DNA from 2 places in the Thalassolituus sp. ST750PaO-4 genome. Region 1 is predicted to be linked to the other one. Evidence: predicted binding sites of a transcription regulator. Region 1 holds the regulator's gene; the other holds the start of a gene.

The links. The regulator FNR, encoded in region 1, switches genes on or off when oxygen is low (the NO sensors DNR and NnrR bind a similar motif). The targets are predictions, from matches to a motif close to TTGATNTANATCAA.
Region 2: HUF18_RS14990 (type IV pili methyl-accepting chemotaxis transducer N-terminal domain-containing protein) is a predicted target of FNR. The motif match lies at 8,437-8,450, and genes of this name have one in related genera.

The regions. Positions count from the first base shown of each region.
Region 1 is NZ_JABVCB010000012.1:46,253-56,728, forward strand. It holds gene HUF18_RS13340 (substrate-binding domain-containing protein) at 1-1,189, shown strand, start outside; gene HUF18_RS13345 (YecA/YgfB family protein) at 1,264-1,839, opposite strand; gene HUF18_RS13350 (M48 family metallopeptidase) at 1,884-2,582, shown strand; gene HUF18_RS13355 (polysaccharide deacetylase family protein) at 2,593-3,636, opposite strand; gene HUF18_RS13360 (DNA-J related domain-containing protein) at 3,633-4,253, opposite strand; gene HUF18_RS13365 (PGPGW domain-containing protein) at 4,292-4,558, opposite strand; gene greB (transcription elongation factor GreB) at 4,701-5,249, shown strand; gene HUF18_RS13375 (hypothetical protein) at 5,315-5,809, shown strand; gene ttcA (tRNA 2-thiocytidine(32) synthetase TtcA) at 5,850-6,701, opposite strand; gene HUF18_RS13385 (hypothetical protein) at 6,825-7,319, opposite strand; gene fnr (fumarate/nitrate reduction transcriptional regulator Fnr) at 7,592-8,359, opposite strand; gene HUF18_RS13395 (sulfite exporter TauE/SafE family protein) at 8,445-9,107, opposite strand; gene ccoS (cbb3-type cytochrome oxidase assembly protein CcoS) at 9,104-9,298, opposite strand; gene HUF18_RS13405 (heavy metal translocating P-type ATPase) at 9,302-10,476, opposite strand, start outside.
Region 2 is NZ_JABVCB010000012.1:396,220-406,695, forward strand. It holds gene HUF18_RS14965 (S49 family peptidase) at 1-227, opposite strand, end outside; gene HUF18_RS14970 (HAD family hydrolase) at 220-879, opposite strand; gene rluC (23S rRNA pseudouridine(955/2504/2580) synthase RluC) at 863-1,831, opposite strand; gene rne (ribonuclease E) at 2,296-5,454, shown strand; gene HUF18_RS14985 (hypothetical protein) at 5,613-7,508, shown strand; gene HUF18_RS14990 (type IV pili methyl-accepting chemotaxis transducer N-terminal domain-containing protein) at 7,591-8,367, opposite strand; gene prpF (2-methylaconitate cis-trans isomerase PrpF) at 8,527-9,705, opposite strand; gene acnD (Fe/S-dependent 2-methylisocitrate dehydratase AcnD) at 9,852-10,476, opposite strand, start outside.

The DNA.
Region 1 (10,476 bases):
CTGGCTGCAGGAAAAGGGTGCTGAGAAAATTGAGGTGCAAAACTCCGGCATCGATAACGAGGTCGAAGTCAGCGGTTTTTATCCGGCGACCCGTACCCGTGTAACGGTAAAAATTGCTGCACACGGCTCCGGTACCGGTTTTAAAGGCCTGGCAGCAGGCAGTGCCGATATTGCTGCAGCCTCCCGCCCGATTAAAGATAAAGAGTTCAACCTGCTGCAGCCGCTGGCGAATATGCGCAGTCCGGGCAGTGAGCATATTATCGGGATTGATGGTCTGGCGATCATCGTACATCCGGATAATCCGGTCAGTGATCTGAGTGTGGAAGAAATTGCCGAAATTTTTTCCGGCGGTTACAGCGACTGGTCAGAGGTGGGTGGTAAACCCGGCCCGATTCATGTGTATGCCCGTGACGATAAATCGGGTACCTGGGACAGCTTCAGCGGTATGGTTTTAGGTGAGCGTAACTTAATTGCCGGTGCCGAACGTTTTGAATCCAATGCGGAGTTATCAGACCGGGTTGCAGCAGACACGGCCGGTATTGGTTTTGTCGGGCTTTCTTCAGTACGTTCTGCCCGGTTGTTGTCGGTTTCGGATGGCAGCGCCAAATCTTTACTGCCTAATAAACTGACGGTAGCAACCGAAGATTATGCTCTGGCACGTCGTCTCTTTATGTACACCGACGACGAACCTGCCAATGACTATGTTAAAGAATTTATTGATTTTTCATTACAGGATGCAGGCCAGAAAATTGTGGCCGATACCGGCTTTATTTCGCAGGAGCTGAAAGCTGTTATTCCGGAGTTTTACGACGAGCTGCCAGAAGATTTCCGTCAGCTGACTTCCGATGCCAAGCGTCTGACCATTAATTTCCGCTTTCAGGAAGGCAGTGCCAAGCTGGATAACAAAGCCCTGAAGGATCTGGAGCGTCTGGCCGATTTTCTGCACGCTAACGGTTCAGCTGAAGTTGTGCTGATTGGTTTTGGTGATAAAAAGAAAACCGAAAAACGTTCGCAGTTATTATCTAAATTGCGCGCCATGGCAGTGCGCCGCGAACTGGTACGTTACGGCATTTATCCGAAAAATTCCGTTGGTTACGGTGAAAACCTGCCGGTTGCTTCCGTGAATGGTATGGAAGGTCGCAATAAAAACCGCCGGGTGGAAGTCTGGGTGCGTAAAGCCGGGGCCTGATGCCCTGGTTATTCAGAAATATAAAAAAGCCCGGTTAAATCCGGGCTTTTTTATGTTTGCTTTTGAGCGCCGGATTAATCTTCGGCGTGCAGCAGCAGATACAGCTCAACAACAGCAGCAGGAATATTACTGCACATCTGATTGGACAGGTCGATGTCCTCGTCGATGTCTTCCATTTCCGGCTCGTCCATAAACAGACCAGAGGCATACATGATCGGGAACAGGTGCTGGGCAACGGTTTCTTCGTCGCGCGCGTACCACTGTTCTTCCTGCAGCAGGACACCGGTCATAAAGCCCATGGCCCAGCTTTCCAGTGGTGGCTCTTCTTCTTCGTCGACCAGTGTCAGGTCGGCCGGAACCGGGAAATCCTGACCGGAGTCGAGCCATGCCTGAATCTCTTTGGCGAGTTTCAGGAACAGGGCATTTACCTGTTCTTTCTCCGCTTTGCTGAAACCCAGTTGTTCATCAAAGGCGCAGTCCCACACCTGCTGAACACTGAACTCTACCGGGCCCGCGATTAACGCGGTGATCAGGCCGTGTACGGCGAAAAAATCGAAACTGTCCTGGCGTTCGGCTTCGTCTTCGAGCAGTACGCCCAGGGTTTCCAGTTCGTCTTCATTAAGGGATGGGATACTATTGAGGTCGGACATACGCTACTCCTGAATTTGGCGCTAATCCTAACAGGCTTGAGACCGTGCGGAAATCTTACAAACAACAATTCTGGCTGACTGTCGGCGGCGAGCAGGTCGCTGTGCATCTCTCAGCGATGCGGCGTAAGAGCATGCGTATGCTGGTGAATGCCGAGGGTGAGGTGGATCTGCGCATCCCGCTGGGGTATCCCAAGGCGGAGGTGCTGGCGTTTGTGAATGCCAATCATGACTGGCTGCTGAAGCGCCGCAGCGAGGTGCTGGCACGACAACAGGAAGCCCGGCAAAGTGTACTGATCCGCGGACGCGAATTACCGTTTAAAAGCAGTGCTCTGGGCGAGTTTATGGTCGCTGAACAGGCGGTCTGGGTGCCTGAGGGCTGGACGCCTGCGCAAACGCAGCAGGCGCTGGATAACTGGCTGCGCGGGCAGGCGCGGCATGAATATCCGCAGATGATTGAACGCTGGTGGCCGTTCTTCAGCCAGTTTGATGTGCGCCGCCCGCAGCTGCGTATTAAAAAGATGCGTACCCGCTGGGGCAGCCTGTCGCAGCGCGGTTATATCAACCTGAATCTGGCGTTAATGCAGCTGCCAGCGGAGCTGATGGAACTGGTGGTAGTGCATGAGTTGTGTCATCTGCGCCACTTTGATCATGGCGCGGGCTTTAAAGCGTTGATGACTCAGTGTCTGCCGGACTGGAAACAGCGCGAGCAACTGTTAAATCAGCTGTCGCGCCGTTTGCTCTGAGGTCTGCCTGTCAGCGCGATTTCACTGCGCTGTTAATCCACAATTGCGAATACCAGTAATACCAGCCCGGGTGGCGCACGCTGGGAGCGGTACAGTTGTAACGGCTGCGGCCGCCACGAATGGGGTTTTCTGCACGGGCGGTCAGGTTGACCACGCCGTTATCGGCTTCTGTCTGCGTGCTGATTGCACCTTCACCACTGGCAAAACACTGAATCTGGCGCGGACGCAAATCCACTTCCGGGAAATGAATGGCCAGGGTTGGCGGATTCTCTGCGGCCAGCACCGGTTCGATCAGCTGGGTTGGCGGCACCGGCAGGGCAAGGGTGTACAGCTTGGTTTTCAGAGTTTTGACGTTGGCATAAATACCGGAGGCCGGGAAGCGCGGCAGGGCCTGCGGATGAGACATAGGGCCTACCGGTCCGGATTGCTGACCAAAAGCAAGGTAACCGTTCGCTGCCAGCCAATCGATAATCTCCAGATCAAATTCCCCATAAGGGTAGGCCAGCAGTTTATGGCTGGTGCCCAGTTCTTTCTGCAGACGTGCTTCCGGCTCAGCCACTTCCTGAGTCAGCCAGGCATCCAGTGTCATGCCATCCGGGCGCTCAATCAGATAAGGATGATCCGCACTGTGGTTGGCAATCAGCGCACCGTTATCCTGCAGTTCTTTCAGCTGCTTCCAGTCCATTACCACGCCGTGTTGTTCGTCCACGGCATTGGTATTCACAAATACGGTAAAGGGCCAGTTGCGTTGTTTCAGCAGCGGGTAGGCGTTGTCATACACCGAGCGGTAGGCATCGTCGAAGGTAATGGCGACGGATTTTTCCGGTAAGGATTCACCTGCACGGATTTTGGCCAGCGCCTGGCCAAGATTAATCACATGCATATTTTCCTGCTCCAGCAGCTGCAGATGGCTGGCAAAACCTTCCGGACTGATACTGGTCGACGCGGGTGTATTGGCCGACACATGGTGGTACTGCAGAATCACCAGCTGGGCGCGTACCGATGCAGAGAAAAGCAGTGCGAAGAGAACGAACGGGAGAGAAAACTTAATCATGAATACCGGTGCTTGAGTCGTTGGAAGGCTGCCTGAATGGTGCGGAAGCGGTTTTCATCACCGCCGCGGTCGGGATGGTGTCGCATCGCCAGACGACGATATTGTAATCGAATCTCTGCCCCTGTCACGGGCTTACTGAGTTCCAGTTCAGCAATGTCCTGATCCTCCTGTTCCGGCTGCAGCATCTTCTGCCAGAAGCTGCGCAGCAGTTCATCCACCTCTTCCTGGGCGGTATTCAGCTGGCTGAGGTCGAGGTAATACTGTGCCAGCGGCTGATGTTCGGCCAGCTCGGTGTTGCGGGCGTTATCGGGCCAGGGCGAGCGGCGGATACTGAGTGCGCTGATTTCCAGCAGGGCAGATTGCTCATCAGCCCATTGCTGCTGCAGGCGGTAGAGGCAATGCATCAGAATAAAATGGCTGCGGAACATGGTGAGTGAATCGCGCAGAGCGTCGGGGAGGAAAATTCCCTGCTCAGGTGCCTGCAGCCAGCACAGCACGTCGTATTCACTGTGGCTCTGGCCGTCGGCCAGATACAGGCTCAGCAGTTCAAGCAGGGGAGCGAAATCGTCGATGGCGCTGTTGCTGGCCGCCAGAGTAGAAAGGGCATCTGAGTTCATGCTCTTATGCTAGCACAGGGTGGTTTACAGGGGAGGCCTCAGGGCTGGTCCGGGTCGGTATCTTCAATCAGCTGGCGCGCAAATGCCGGCAGGCGATGTTTAATGCTGTTCAGCTTGTGCGAAAACACGTGATAACGACGGCGCAGAAACTGCAGAAATGTGCGCACTCTGGGGATAGTCGATACCAGCATAGACAGGCCCAGAATGATCAGGATAATGCCAAGCGGAATCGGCATTGGCGTAATAATAATTCCCAGCAGCAACAGCAGAATACCGGTCACCATTTTAAAACTGCGTTTGATCATTCTGCATCATCATCCGGATGTTTGTGCCGGTTTTCCCGGTTCTGGAGGAATGCTGTACGTTGTTGTTCAGGCATGCCCATGCTGACACCCTGACATGACTGTGTTGCGAAACCATGAAATCTTTTGGTACAGGCCGTTGTTTATGAGTGAGAAGGAAAAAAAGCCGCTGCCGAAACGCAGCCATCTGATTACCCCGGAGGGGGAGCAGGCCTTACGCCGGGAATATGATTACCTGTGGCGCACTGAGCGTCCGAAAGTGACGCAGGAAGTTTCAGATGCCGCCAAGCTGGGGGACCGCTCGGAAAATGCGGAATACATCTATGGTAAACGCCGATTACGCCAGATCGACAGTCGCGTCCGTTTCCTGCTGAAACGTCTGGAGATTCTGACGGTGGTCGATCGTCTGCCGGCTGATCCGCAGAAAGTTTTTTTTGGCGCCTGGCTGGAACTTGAAGACGATGATGGCGAGGTTCATCGCTACCGTCTGGTGGGCGAGGATGAAATTGATCTCAAACGCGGCTATATCAGCGTTGATGCGCCGTTGGCGCGGGGATTACTGGGAAAACGTGTCGATGATGAAGTGACCGTGCGCCTGCCGAAAGGAGAAGAAACCTTTTACATCCTCAGCGTATCTTACCAGCGCCCTGAATGGGATGCCGGCGGCAGTAATCAGGCCGTTTTCTCCGCCTGATGTATCTGCCTTCTGCAACAGCATGAAAGCTGACCTCTGCTAGGCTTAATGGCAGGAGGATCATTATGATATCAGTACGCACGATCATGGCTTTGCTGTTGGCTTTTCTGGCGTTGCCAGCCTTGGCCACCGACGCTGGGATGCAGAACGAAGCAGCCGCCGAAGGCGAAACCTGGCCCTTTGCCGGCGTCTATAAAATGCCGGTGTGGATTGATCAGGTACAGCGGGTCTGCCCGTGGAAGTCTGACGCCGGAGAGGGGTACATCCGCGTTGTCCGTACTAATGTGAAAGGCCCGCATGGCATTTATCTGCAGTGGATCCGTAAAGGCATTGCCGGCAGTGAAACTCAGGCGATCTCAACGGTGCGTGTAGAAGAGCTGGAAGGACAGTATCAGGTTCATCTGCAGATGCCCCAGCCGCAACTGAGTCCCGATGCCTGTCACCTGACGGCACTGGCTGAATCCATCATCACTGACCGGCGTTATAAAATGGAGCTTGTTGTGAAGGGGCCGGGAGAATATCAGCTGCTGGTCACCAGTCTGTTGCAAGGCGGTCTGTGACCGCCTTTTTCTTTTGGCTGCGCCCGGTATCAGCTTCAGATCAGTCGATCTGAACCACATCCAGACGGGTAAACAGATGGCCTTTATCCTGCTTGTCCTGCAGGGTGACAAAATCAAACAACTGGGTATCGCCTAACTGTGACGGTGCCACATTACAGATGGCGGCAAAGATATTCTCACTGCGTCCCGGCTGCTCTTTGTCCCACTGTTCCAGCATCATCTTAATATTCTGACGTTGCAGGTTTTCCTGTGAGCCACACAGGTTGCACGGAATGATCGGGAAGCCCCGTGCCTGGGAAAATTTCTCGATGTCTTTTTCTTTGCAATAAGCCAGCGGACGGATCAGCACGTGTTTCTGGTCGTCACTCAGCAGTTTCGGCGGCATAGCCTTGAGCTTGCCACCATGGAACATATTGAGGAACAGGGTTTCGATGATGTCGTCACGATGGTGACCAAGAGCGATTTTATTGGCGCCAATACTCTCGGCAAAGCCATACAGAGTGCCACGACGCAGGCGAGAGCACAGGCTGCAGGTGGTTTTACCTTCCGGAATAATTTCTTTCACTACGCTGTAGGTATCTTTCTCGACGATGTGATACTCAATACCCAGCTGGCTCAGATACTCCGGCAGCACATGTTCAGGAAATCCGGGCTGCTTCTGATCCATATTCACCGCCACGATATCAAAGTGAATCGGTGCGCTTTTCTGCAGACTCAGCAGAATATCGAGCATGGTGTACGAATCTTTACCGCCGGACAGGCAAACCATGACCTTATCGCCGTCTTCGATCATGCGGTAGTCTTCGATGGCCTTGCCGACATTGCGGCGCAGGCGCTTCTGCAGTTTGTTGAACTCGAGTTGCTCTTTGCGCTCGGCAGCGGATTCGATCATAAAAACACCCTGAATAATTGCGCCCGCTTTATAGCAGAATGCATCGGGTGAAGGAACCGCCTGCGCAGGTCAGGCAGTTAAAAAGGAATGTTGTTCGGGGACTTTGAGAAAAGGTACGCCTGCTCAGGCTGCACGGTTGAGCAGGGCGGTGGCTGTACCGAGACTGGCGCAGAACTCTTCAATGCTGACACCGCTGCGGGGATGGTAAAAACGTTTCCACAGACGTGCGAGCTGTTCTGCGGTTGCATCGGCGGGCAGAACAAAATCATCATTGCGGGCATAGATAAACCAGGCAATGGCGGTGGCATAAGACAGGTTGGTGGTCAGCTCGGCATGGGGGTGACTGAGAAAATCATGCTGGCTGGCAAGGCCGCGCACGGTGCTGGCCAGTTCCGGCTGTTGCGCCAGATAAGCGTCCCATACATGGCGGTGGGTCAGGCTGTGAATGCGGTAAATGCCGAGAGCCCGTTGACCGGCGGCTTTGAGGTGCGATCCAAGAGCCGATTCCTGAGCCGCAGTTGCCAGCAGCAGGGTGCTGGCCATCGGGTTACTAACCCCGATACGTTGCAGGGTTGGCTGGATTACCCAGCGGGTCAGTTCATTTGCGCAGATGCCCATGGTCACCTCCTTATACGTCATATCGGCTGAATGACGCTGTTTCTGCAATCTTAGATCAGATTATTTTATCTGCTGCGGTTTTATACCAATTGCCAATAGATAGCCTGGATACCGGCGCCAGAAAAATAACGTCTGTTCAGCCTTTATTCTGGTAAAAGCATTTCCCGTACCAGAGGGCGTTGCATGAGTGTTCATAAGCAGAAAACAGGCATAAGAGGGCAGGCATAAAAAAACCGGCCTCTGGCCGGTTTTTTTGCTTACGGGTGAGCGGCTTACTCTTGCGGGTGAGCGGCACACTCTTTTTCAGTATTCAGGCCGGCCAGTTCATACAGCATATCGGGGTCCTGCAGAATCACTTCTTTCCCCTGGGTTTCGATCAGACCGTTTTTCTGGAAGCGGGTAAACACGCGGCTGATGGTTTCTACCGCGAGGCCCAGATAGTTACTGATATCCACCCGCGACATCGGCAGGCGGAAATGACTGGCCGAGAAACCACGACGGGAATAACGCTGGGAAATATCAATCAGGAAAGAGGCCACGCGCTCTTCGGCGTTTTTCTTGCTGAGCAGCAACATCATGTTCTGATCATGACGGATTTCGGTGCCCATTGTACGCATCAGCTGCTTACGCAGATCCGGCAGGTCATCGGCCAGACTGTCGAGTTGCTGCAGCGGAATTTCACAGACGGTGGTGGTTTCCAGCGCTTTGGCGGTTAACGGATAGTTGCCGTTATCGTAACCGGCCAGGCCAACCAGCTCAGAGGCCAGGTGAAAACCGGTAATCTGTTCTTCACCGTTACTCGCCAGAGTGTAGGTTTTCAGGGCTCCGGTGCGTACGGCAAATACGGATTGAAACGCTTCGCCCTGCTGGAACAGCAGCTGACCTTTCTGGATCGGACGGCCACGGCGGATGATATCGTCGAGGCGCTCCATATCGGAATCGTTCAGGGACAATGGCAGACACAACGCATTCAGTGAGCAGGTCTGGCAGTGTGGTTGAGTGCCCCGCAGTGGAGCAGGCGCAACATGTGTCGTTTTCATGACTGATTCCTGAGTGAAACCCCGGTGTCGGAGTAAGTAACAAGTGCAGCAGTTGCGGCTATGTTCGGCATTAGCGCGCGATCTGTCAAGAAAGTAACCAGACCGATGCTGCCGTCCACAAACCAAATCCGATCAGTAATCCCCCGGCAACCTGACGCACGCGGTTGTTGCTCAGAAACGGCGTCAGTACATTGGCCGCCAGTGTGCTGGCAAACAGGGCAGGCAGGGTACCCAGACCAAAGGCGAACATCGCGGCGGCTCCCAGCAAAGGCTGGCCATTTGCGGCAACCCAGCTCAGCGTGCTGTAAATCAGGCCGCAGGGCAACCAGCCCCAGAGCATGCCCAGCCACAGACGATCTATCGCACGCGGAGATTGCATAAAACGGCGGGTCAGAGGCTGCAGGTATTTCCAGATTCCCTGGCCCAGTTGCTCAATACGGGTCAGCATCAGTGACCAGCGGGCAATATAGAGCCCCATCAGTATCAGCATCAGCGCGGCCAGTGTCCGCAAGATCAGCATCAGCCACTGGTGCTGGCTCTGCAGCCACAGACCTGCGCTGGCGACTATCAGCCCGGCGATGCTGTAGCTCAGTATGCGCCCGGTGTTAAACAGCAGCGTCACCCGGACACGCTGAGTTCCGGCGCTGCTGCCAATAGCCGCAGCAATACCACCGCACATCACCAGGCAGTGGCTGGAGCCAAACAACCCCAGCAGAAACGCAGTCAGCAGCGACAGGGGTTCAATCATGGCTTGTCAGATGGGGTTTGTTCGCTGTCGTCCTGACGGCGACTTATCGGCTCATCGTCATCAAACAGAATGCGGTGGGCGGGGGACTCCATGTCTTCAAACTGGCCGCTCTTCACCGCCCAGAAAAAGATCAGCACGGCAATGCCGATCAGCAGTAAAGACAGCGGTACCAGGATGTAAATGATATCCATCGATCAAACCTCAGAGGAGTCAGGAGCCGGCAGGCGATTCAGGCGCAGGGCGTTGGTGACCACCAGTAACGAACTGAATGACATGCCAATCGCAGCGGCCCAGGGCGGAACAAAACCTGCCGCTGCCACCGGTAATGCGATGAGATTGTACAGCAAAGCCCAGCCGATGTTCTGAGCAATAATACGGCGTGTCTTGGTGGCTCCATCCAGAGCGGTCAGTAAGGTTTCCAGACGACCGTTGGTAAGCATGGCATCGGCGTTGGTCTTAGCCAGATCGGTGGCTTCGTTAACGGCCAGAGCAATATCAGCACCGGCCAGTACCGGCACATCGTTAATGCCGTCGCCGACCATCATGACCCGCTCACCGGCCTGCTGCCAGGCGCGCACTGCGGCCAGTTTCTGTTCCGGTGAGACGCCGGTCTGCAGGTCGGTAATGCCCAGTGCATCCGCCACCACCTGACCGGATGCGCCGGGGTCGCCGGTCAGCAGAGACACGGCGATACCGCGTTGTTGAAGTCCGCTGACAATTGACGCAGCGTTGCGGCGCAGGCTGTCATTCAGGCGCACCCAGGCCAGCGGTTGCTGATCACTGGCGAGCAACAGCCACTGGCCAGCGGCCTTGTTGTCGGGCTCCGTCAGGGGGGCAGCTGGCCAGGCATAATCGGCGCGGCCAAAGCGCAGAGTGTGCCCGTTCCACTGGCCGCTGATGCCCTGGCCGGCGGTTTGTTCGGTGTTCTCTACGGCAGCCGCTTTTATGGTGCGGAAGGCACGGGCAATCGGATGGGTTGAGTGTTTCTCAAGGCCGGCGATCAGGGCCAGCAGCTGAGCTTCATCCAGATCCGCCAGAGGTTCGACCTGCTCCAGGGTTAGTTTGCCCTGGGTCAGGGTGCCGGTTTTATCGAACACCACACGGTTAATCTGTGGCAGAACTTCCAGCACATGGCCTTTGCTGATTAACAATCCGCGTTCGCGCAGTGCGGCCGTGGCGGCTGTCAGAGCCGTTGGCGTAGCCAGTGACAGGGCGCAGGGGCAGGTTACAACCAGCACGCTGAGGGCGATGAAAAAGGCGTGTTCATCGCCTTGCAGCCACCAGAAGGTGAAGACCGAGCTGGAGATGATCAGCACCGCCGCAACAAAGTGGCTGGCAATTTTGTCGGCCAGCAGCGCAGCGCGCGGTT
Region 2 (10,476 bases), 350 kb from region 1:
TTTCCTTCCGGCAGCATTTCTGCTCCATGCTCGCCCGGCATGCGCAGCAGCCAGATAATGGCGAACAGGTAAATAAAGGTGAGCGCTTTAAAGAAAATACCCCAGCGACGGGCGCGTTTCTGCTCGCCCTGCATATCCATCAGTACTTTTTCGATCAGCTTCCATTCTTTGCTGTTATCGTCCGGGCGGTTTGCCGGCTGATTCTGATTGAGGTTTTCGTTATCCATTAATACGTATCCAGTCGTTAAGTTCTTGAATGCTATGGCAGATGGCCAGCGGACCACAAGCCAGAAGCACGCGATCATCGTGCGCGCCATGCCCCATGGCCACAGACGCCATACCAGCAGCATTAGCCATATCCAGGTCGTAGGTGGTATCGCCGACCATCAGCGCCTCGTCCGGCGCAATGTTCAGCTCACTCAGCAACTCCCTGAGCATCTGCGGATGCGGCTTCGAGCGGGTTTCATCGGCACAGCGGGTCGCAGCGAATCTGTGCCCTATTTTCAGGTCGCGCAGCATCCGGTCGAGTCCGCGCCGGCTTTTGCCAGTAGCAACCGCCAGTGAGTAGCTCCGCTCAACCAGACCCGCCAGAAACTCCGGAGTTCCGGGAAAAAAGCCCATGGCAACCTGACTGTCAGCGACAAAATAACGCGCATACACCTGGGTCATGGCCTGCAATTGCGGTTCATCAATCGCCGGCCATACCGTACGCAGCGCCTCCGGCAAACCAAGACCAATAATGTTCTGCACCGCCGCATCCGCGACCTGTGGTAAGCCAACCTCGCCAGCCGCCTGCTGCATGCTGTCAACAATGCGCTGAGTGGAGTCGACCAACGTACCGTCCCAGTCAAAAATAATCAGTTTAAAGCGCAAACTCACACCCCGCCTTCTTTAAAATACTGCTGAATTCATCGTCCGGCAGCGCACTGATCTGCAGGCGCTCACCACTGTCAGGATGGCGAAAAGACAACTGCCAGGCATGCAGAAACAAACGCTTAACCCCCTGACGCTTGTCGATATCCTGCTGCGAGCGGTCGCAGTACTTCACATCACCGGCAATACTGCAGCCCTGAAACTGACAGTGCACCCGAATCTGATGGGTACGCCCGGTCACCGGCTCTGCTTCTATTAATGAGTAATGCGACCCCGAGGCCTTCAGGGTGGTTTTGGTCAGTGACGTTTTGCCTTCCGGACTCACCATCACCATGCGCTCACCGGACTGGCGTTCAAAACGCAACAGCGGTTCACGCACCTCGGTCACAGAAGCAGGCCAATGCCCGTGCACCATGGCCAGATACTTTTTACTGATGCCGGATTTATTCGCCAGCATACGCTGCAGAGCCGTCAGCACTGAGCGCTTTTTGGCAATCATAATAACGCCTGAGGTATCACGATCGAGGCGGTGCACCAGCTCAAGAAAGCGATGATCCGGGCGCATTTTACGCAAGGCTTCAATCAGCCCCAGATTCACCCCGCTACCACCATGCACGGCCAGCCCGTGGGGTTTATTCACCACCAGAAGACCATCATCTTCATGCAGGATGGCATTCTGCAAAATCTCCTGCAGTGCCGGTGATACATCCGGCGTTTCGTCGCGCTCGGCAATTCGCAGCGGCGGCACCCGTACCACATCGCCAGCCGCCAGGCGGGTATCCGCCTTCACTCTCCCTTTATTTACCCGCACCTCGCCTTTGCGGATGATGCGGTACACCAGCGTCTTGGGCACACCTTTTAATACAGAGATAAGAAAATTATCGACACGCTGACCATCGTTATCGGCGGTCACCGTCAGTAGCGATACTTTACCGGTATCGATTTCGTGATTTGACATAGGTTCAAAGCAGCCCAGGCGGCGGATTTATTTGTGGTATGGCATTTGCGGGGCGCAACCAATGTTGCTATATTCGCCCACGGCCTTGGTCGGCACAGAGAAAGCGTACAACCCAGCCGACGATCAAGATCAGCCGAAAGGCGAGGCCAGGCCGATCAAGCGGCAGAGTATAAGGAAGAAGACATACTGTTAAAACTCTTCCTGACGAATAATTACGGCGAGCGCAGGCCCATGGCCGCCCGCCCAGTGAGATAAACCACGCAGCGACCTGCGGGCAATCTCGCATTATCAAATTATGGACAGTGTTGGTGCACAACAAACCAGAGGCACCACTGCGAGACAGGTCAGGCGACCCGAAAACGGCGCTGACAACTGCTGCAAAGCACCCATAAATATTTTGGTAGTGGCCGGAATAGTCCGGCATTGCCAGCCGGTACGTTGCCAGAACGAGCTTAACGTACAGCATGAAAAGAATGCTTATCAATGCAACTCAGCCTGAAGAGTTGCGTGTAGCCCTTGTAGATGGCCAGAAACTCTACGACCTCGATATTGAGTCCGGCTCCCGCGAGCAGAAGAAGTCCAATGTCTATAAAGGTAAAATCACCCGCATCGAACCCAGTCTGGAAGCCGCGTTTGTCGACTTCGGCGCTGAGCGTCACGGCTTTCTGCCACTGAAAGAAATTGCCCGCGAATACTTTGTTAAAGACCCGGGTCCGGGCCGCATAAACATCAAAGATGTGCTGCGCGAAGGCCAGGAAGTTATTATTCAGGTCGACAAAGAAGAACGTGGCAACAAAGGTGCCGCACTGACCACTCAGGTGTCCCTGGCTGGCCGCTATCTGGTACTGATGCCAAACAATCCACGTGCCGGCGGCATCTCCCGCCGCATCGAAGGCGACGAGCGCACCGAACTGCGTGAAGCCATGAAAGGCGTGACCGTGCCGGACAAAATGGGCGTTATCGTCCGTACCGCCGGCATTGGCCGCAGCGCCGAAGAACTGCAGGCTGACCTGAATTATCTGGTTCACCTGTGGGACGCCATCAAGCGCGCCTCTGACGAGCGCCCTGCTCCTTGCCTGCTACTGCAGGAAAGCAACGTTATCATCCGTGCCATCCGTGATTACCTGCGTCAGGACGTCGGTGAAGTACTGATCGACACCGATGCCGCCTACGAAGAAGCTCTGGGCTTTGTGCAGCAGGTCATGCCGCACTACCAGAACAAGTTCAAGCGCTACACCGATGCCGTACCGCTGTTCAACCGCTATCAGATTGAAAGCCAGATCGAATCGGCCTTCCAGCGCGAAGTGAAACTGCCATCCGGTGGCTCTATCGTTATCGATCCAACCGAAGCCCTGGTGTCTATCGACATCAACTCGGCGCGCGCCACCAAAGGTGCCGATATCGAAGAAACCGCACTGAACACCAACCTGGAAGCGGCCGACGAGATTGCCCGCCAGCTGCGCCTGCGCGATATGGGCGGCCTGGTAGTGATCGACTTTATCGACATGCTGTCCAGCAAGAATCAGCGCGAAGTTGAAACCCGCCTGAAGAAAGCGCTGGAAGTGGATCGTGCCCGCGTACAGGTTGGCCGTATTTCCCGCTTCGGCCTGATGGAAATGTCGCGTCAGCGTCTGCGTCCGTCGTTGGAAGAAACCAGCGGCCACGTATGCCCACGCTGTAACGGTACTGGTGTTGTGCGTGATATCCAGTCTACCGGTCTGTCAATTCTGCGCCTGATCGAAGAAGAAGCTGCAAAAGAGAACACCGGACAGATCCGCGCCATTGTGCCGGTATCCGTTGCTACCTTCCTGCTGAACGAAAAACGCACCCTGATCGCCGGTATCGAAGCCCGTCACGGCAGTAAAGTCGTGGTTCTGCCGAATCCGAACATGGAAACACCGCACTACGAAGTATTGCGTCTGCGCCCGGATGACAGCCTGATCGGCGAAGTCAGCTACGAACACAAGATGGAAGAAGAAGAGACCGAATACGGTCTGGATCTGACCATCCGCGAAACCAGCAAAGTACAGCAAGCTGCGGTTAAAGCCGGTGCTCACAGCGTTCCTGCCGCTGCACCGGTTGCAACGGCAAGCGAAGCAACAGCCAGCAAAGGCCTGTGGAGCAAAATCGGCAGCGCCCTGTCTGCGCTGTTTGATGGCGGTGAAAAACAGGAAGAAAAACCTGCGCCGAAAAAAGCCCGCGAAGAAAGCAGCAACGGCCGCAATGAGCGCAACCGTAACGAACGCAACCGCAATGACCGTGGCCGCAACCGCAATCGTAACGAGCGCAACCGCGATGACCGCAGCGATGGTGATAACGAGCGCGGCAATCGCAGCGAAAACCGTAGCGAAAGCCGCAACGAAGGTCGTGGCGAACGCTCCGGTCGCAACCGTAATGACCGCCCTGCCCGCAATCGCAACGATAACCGTAACGACGGTGAACGTAACGACAACCGTGCCGAGCGCAATGAAGCCGAAGCCAGCAACGAACCACGTGCACCACGCCGTGACCGCAGCGGCAACCGCGCACCACGCAACGAAGTCCGCAATGACAAAGTTGAACTGACCGAAACCGAAGCAGCCAGCAACGTAGTGGCCAGCGAAACCGTCGATGCCGGCAACCGCAACAGCGAAGGTCGCCCAGAGGGGCGTCGTCGTCGCAACCGTGGTGAACGTGGCGAGCGCAACAATACCCAGGCTAACGCTGCCAGCGCTGAAGAAAACAGCAACGAACAGGCAGCTGAAGAACAGGCTGTGGTAGCTGCAGATAGTGCTGTAAGCGAAAATGCAGCAACCCCTGCCAATGCCGATAACAGCACGGATGCGGGCAGCGAAAGCAACGCTGATGAGAATGGCGAAAAAACAACCCGCCGCTCACGCAACAGCCGTCGCCGCAACCGCAACCGTGACGATCGCCCGGCCAAAACCGGTGCCACTGAAGCAGACAATGGGGAAAATACTGACGCCAATGCAGCGGAAGTCGCTGTCGAAGCAGCCAATGCTGAGACCAGCGAAGTAAAAGCAGAAACCGCTGAGCAGTCAGCAGCCGTTGAAAGTGCTGATGCTCAGGAAGCTGTAGCGGAAGTTCCGGCGACTGAAGCTCCTGCAGCTGCAGAAACCCAGACTACAGAGGCTCATACCACTGAAACCCTGACCTCTGAGACTCCGGCCACTGAAGCCCCTGCTGCTGAAACACAAACAGCAGAAGTACAGACTACTGAAGCAGCTGAAGTGCAGGAAACTGTCGCTCAGCCAGCAGAAGAAACGGCCTCCCAGCCTGAAGTGACTGTTGCTGAAGAAAAGCCAGCCGCCACAGAAAAGGCCCAGGCAGAAGCAACCGAAGCGGAAGTAACGACTTCTCAGGAAGAAGCAGCTACAGCAACCCAGGGCAATGATCGTGCATCCCGCCGCGGACGTCGTCGCAACCCGGGCGGTCGTGCGCCTAATGATCCGCGTAACCGCCGCAATGCGGATAGTGCGGAACAGGCAGCAGCACAGGCCGAGCAAGCCGTTGCAGAGCCAGCTGCCGAATCTGTGGTTGTAGCTGACGCTGAACCAGCGACAGAAACCACTGCGGCAACTGAAGCTGAAACAGCAACAGAAGCCGACGAGCACAACAAGTAGCACCGACAGGCGACAACGTACGTCGCCGTCTGTTACTGACTGAAAAACCGCCTCCGGGCGGTTTTTTTATAGCCTGCAAAAACGTTTCACTGCTGACTGACGAGACAGTTATCAGTAATATCCTCACCCGAATCAGAAATTTTCAGCAAGGACGATCCATGGCCAAAGCCCTATCCATTATGCCCGTCGCATATTCAGCCAAGCAGCCTTATTTACAGCTGCTGCTGGCACTGATCATCTGCACAATATTCAGCCAGAGCGCCAGTGCCGAGTCGATGACCATGGTGCGTGAGTACACCTACAACGCCAGCGAAAATGATTCAAAGGTTTCCGCCCGCAAAGCCGCCCTGCAACAACTTCAGGTGCTGTTAATTGAAGAAGTCGGTGTGCAGGTGCAATCCAGCTTCAGCAACACCGAAACCCTCGATAAAGAAGAATTCAGCCGTACTGTGCAGGCCAACTACCAGACATTTGCCAGCGCGCTGACAAAAACAAAGATCCTTGAAGAAAAATGGGATGGCGAAAATTTTTACCTGAAAGCGGAAATTGAAGTCGACCCCGATGGTTTAAGCACCCAGATTGCAACCATTATTGGCAGTGGTGGTAAAAACCCCTGTGACGCCGTACGTGAGCAGGTAAAAATCACATTACAGAAAGCCCCAAGCCCGGATAAAAATGCCGAGCTGGTCGCTTTTGCATTAAAAGCGCCTTTCGATAACGACTGCAACGACTGGCAATATAACGTGCTCTACTCCCTCACCCAGAGCCGCTATCCCGCTACTGGCTACCGGGACTATCTGTTTGTCCAGCTGGCACAGATTGCACCGCATAATCTGTCCGAATATCTTCCAGGCATCGCAAAATACGCCATTACCAAAGATAACGGCATCACACCAACCGAATGGGAAACCATGCTCAGCAGCCTGCAGCGCCTGCCAGAAGACCGCCTGCAGCCTCTGCTGTCAGCGTTATCCAATTACAGCGATAAATCCCCCGATGATACGCGCAGCGGTAAGCCCAGCTATCAGCCACAAACCGCGCTGCAACTGAAAAATCAATTGCTGTCATTGATTCAGGCGGCAGAAAAAGGAAAAGTCGGCAACCCTGCCCTGAGCGCTGGAGAACTGACCGCACGCATTATTAAAGCCAGCGCTTATCGCCAGCCGGCTATCGGGGCTGAATTATTCCAGCAGTACAGTGGCGAGCTGCCGGACATTAATGACATGGTTAAACCCATCACCGATTTTTATAAAAACCAGCTGAAGGAAGCCGGCAACCAGGAACTGGCCAGCAACAGCTTTAATCTGCTGCTGGAAAAACTGAACGAGCAAAAAGACACCCTCAACGACAACACTGCTAAAACAATGTATTACCTGCTGACAACACTGGAACGTAACGCCGAAGAAAATCAGCAGCAGGCAGCATTAATCGAGAATATGCTCGGCCGCTATCCAAAGCTGTTTGCTCAGATCATCAAAGGCCAGCGCATTAATGAGGTACAGAAGAACCTGTGGTTTATCCGTTATAACCTGCCCGACTCCGAAGCCTGCACGCCAAGAGAATGTGCTGACCGGTTATTCGGCGATGGCAATGCCATGGAGTTAAATGCTTACGGGGAATATCTGGTTGCTTACGGAACGCGCGCGGCGGCTGCAGAAGACCTCGTTATCCGTAAACTGGAACGTGTGCGCGTGCAGGCCAGCGGCCCTTACCGCACGACCATGAAACGTCATCTGATCACCGTACTGGGAAATATCCGCACCCAGGATTTACGCGCACAGGAGCTATTGATAGAAAGCCTCGGCGATCTTGATCATAAAATTCCGGAAGAGGCACAAAACGCCCTGATTAAATTAGGCAGAGGTGTGCAGGAAAAGATGATGTCGATGATTTCCACCTACGAACCTTTGGTGCAGCGCCGCATGGTTGAGACCTTAGGAAAAATGCAGCCGGATACTGACATTGTGAATTTTCTTAAACGCATTCCTCAGAACGATCAATATATGCGCTTTGCCGTTGAAGATGCACTGCGCGACCAGCAGCGGGCGCTTTAAAAAACATAAGGCACAGCCTTTGGGCTGTGCCTTAGCTTGTATGCCCATCACCATGTACAAATATTTCAGCGACGCTCCATACTCAGAGATTCATCAACTCTTCATATTGATGAGTAATGGCATCCATTTTCCACAAAATGGATTCTGTCGTTACAGCGATAACCGTCGGCACATAACGGCCTTCCTTATTTAAGGCAAAACCGGTCTGGGAAAAAGTCCATTGCGAATCAACCCTGGCCAACGCCTGACGAATCTGTTCGGTACTCTCAGGGCTACCCTGCAATTGCGTCATGGCCAATGAAAATTGCTGCACAGCCTGCTCAAATTCGGCCTTTAACCCCTCATCCTGAACATTCCAATAAAGAGCAAAATAAGCTTTGGCAATTTTCTGCGATAGCATCCGTTGTCGTCCGGCAATATTAATCAGCAGAGCTTCGGGCCTGTTGGTGGCTTGAGTAATGGCCTGACTGATGGCATGAGTAGTTTGCTCACATAAAGCCAGCAAGCGATTATTATCCTGCAACAAGGTTTTTGCCTGATCTTTTTGTGGTGTGGACAGCAGCATCTGGCGCTGCTGTTGCCACAAAGATTCGATCTGGCGTAACGATTTTTGCAAATCAGAATCTGCAGCATAATCAAGCAGCTGCTGCAAGTGTTGTTCAAATTCCGCAACACTTTCATCCAATTGCTGATGGGCCTTATCGGGGCGAATAGCAGCGCCAACCGCCAGATAATTTTTCATAACCCGCTGCGACAAATAACGCAGACTACCGGCATAATTAACGGCTTCCGCATCATTTAACCTCTCAGCAGCCTGACTTACCCCAACGCCTGGCAACAGCAACAAAAGAACCAGCAAGAACCGACGCATACATTAGCCATCCATATAAAAAGATTACTCATGTTAAATACGTCGTAAGGTCAAACCCTGACTTACAGCAAGACCGAACCTTTGCCATACGGGCCATTAATGAGTATGGAGTACTCCGGCCGGAGTACCCCTATAAGGAATGTTGTTTCAGAGACGGATAATGTCGGCAGGAATATGCACATTACCTTCCATAATTATCCGCGCACTGCGGCTCATTACAGCTTTGGTCGCCGTCCATTCGCCATCAACCAACGCCGCCGCTGCACCCACGCGTAATGTACCGGACGGATGACCAAAGGTTACGGAGTCACGTTCGGTACCGCCGGCCGCCAGATTCACCAGCGTACCAGGTACCGCCGCCGCCGTTGCAATGGCCACCGACGCCGTACCCATCATCGCATGGTGTAATTTCCCCATGGATAACGCACGTACGCAGACATCGATATCGGCTGCAGAAATCTGTTTGCCACTGGATGCTTCGTAATCCGTTGCAGGTGCCACGAAAGCAATTTTCGGCGTGTGTTGGCGCGCAACCGCTTCGGAAATGTCGGCAATTAAACCCATTTTTACCGCGCCGTAAGCACGCATGGTTTCAAATTTCGCCAGCGCTTCGGCATCGGAATTAATGTCTTTCTGCAGCTCGGTGCCTTTGTAACCAATATCCGCCGCATTGACAAAAATGGTCGGAATACCGGAATTAATCATGGTGGCTTTGAACGTACCAATGCCCGGAACTTCGAGATCATCGACTACGTTACCGGTCGGGAACATAGAACCTTCGCCATCCGCCGGGTCCATAAATTCAATCACCACTTCCGCTGCCGGAAAGGTTACGCCGTCGAGCTCAAAATCGCCGGTTTCCTGCACCTCACCATCGGTGATCGGTACATGGGCGATAATGGTTTTCTGAATATTTTTTTGCCAGATACGCACAGTACAAATGCCGTTGTGCGGAATACGATCGGCCGCGACCAGACCTTTGGCAATGGCAAATGCCCCAACGGCAGCGGTTAAGTTACCGCAGTTACCTGACCAGTCCACAAAAGGCTTATTAATCGACACCTGGCCGAATAAATAATCCACGTCGTGATCCGGCTGTTCGCTTTTCGCCAGAATAACGGTCTTTGAGGTGCTGGACGTGGCACCGCCCATGCCATCGATCTGCTGACCGTACGGGTCTGGACTGCCAATAACACGCAACAGAATGTTATCGCGCACGTCTCCCGGTACCTGAGCCGCTTCAGGTAAATCGGTCAGGCTGAAAAATACACCCTTAGAGGTGCCGCCACGCATATAGGTGGCCGGAATTTTAATTTGTTTGGACATAATTATTTCTCTTTCAGGACGTTACTGAAAACGTCGATGCCCTTAAAAGAAAGGTGGGCAGTGCCCACCCTACTTTGGATTTTTTAAAACGCCGCAAAACTATATTTTGCGGCGTTTCGGAAGCGTTAACGAGGCAGTCTGCTTCGTTATTCGCCCTGCAGGAAGTCCTGAGCGAACTTCTGCAACACCCCGCCGGCACTGTACACATCCACTTCCGCGGCGGTGTCCAGACGACAGGTCATCGGTACTTCAACCACTTCACCATCTTTACGGGTAATCACCAGTGTCAGATCGCAACGCGGGCTCAGATCGCCTTTCACGTCGTAGGTCTCAGTACCATCCAGGCCCAGAGTCTTGCGCGTGGTGCCGGCTTTGAATTCCAGCGGCAGTACGCCCATGCCGATCAGGTTGGTGCGGTGAATACGCTCGAAGCCTTCGGCAGCAATTGCCTCAACACCCGCCAGACGCACGCCTTTGGCAGCCCAGTCACGGGAAGAACCCTGACCGTAGTCGGCACCGGCGACGATGATCAGCGGCTGCTTGCGGTTCATGTAGGTTTCAATCGCTTCCCACATACGCATCACCTTACCTTCCGGCTCTACGCGCGCCAGAGAACCCTGCTTCACGTTGCCGTTTTCATCCAGCACCATTTCGTTCAGCAGTTTCGGGTTAGCGAAGGTTGCACGCTGTGCCGTCAGGTGGTCACCACGGTGAGTTGCGTAAGAGTTAAAGTCCTCTTCCGGCAAACCCATTTTGTGCAGATATTCACCC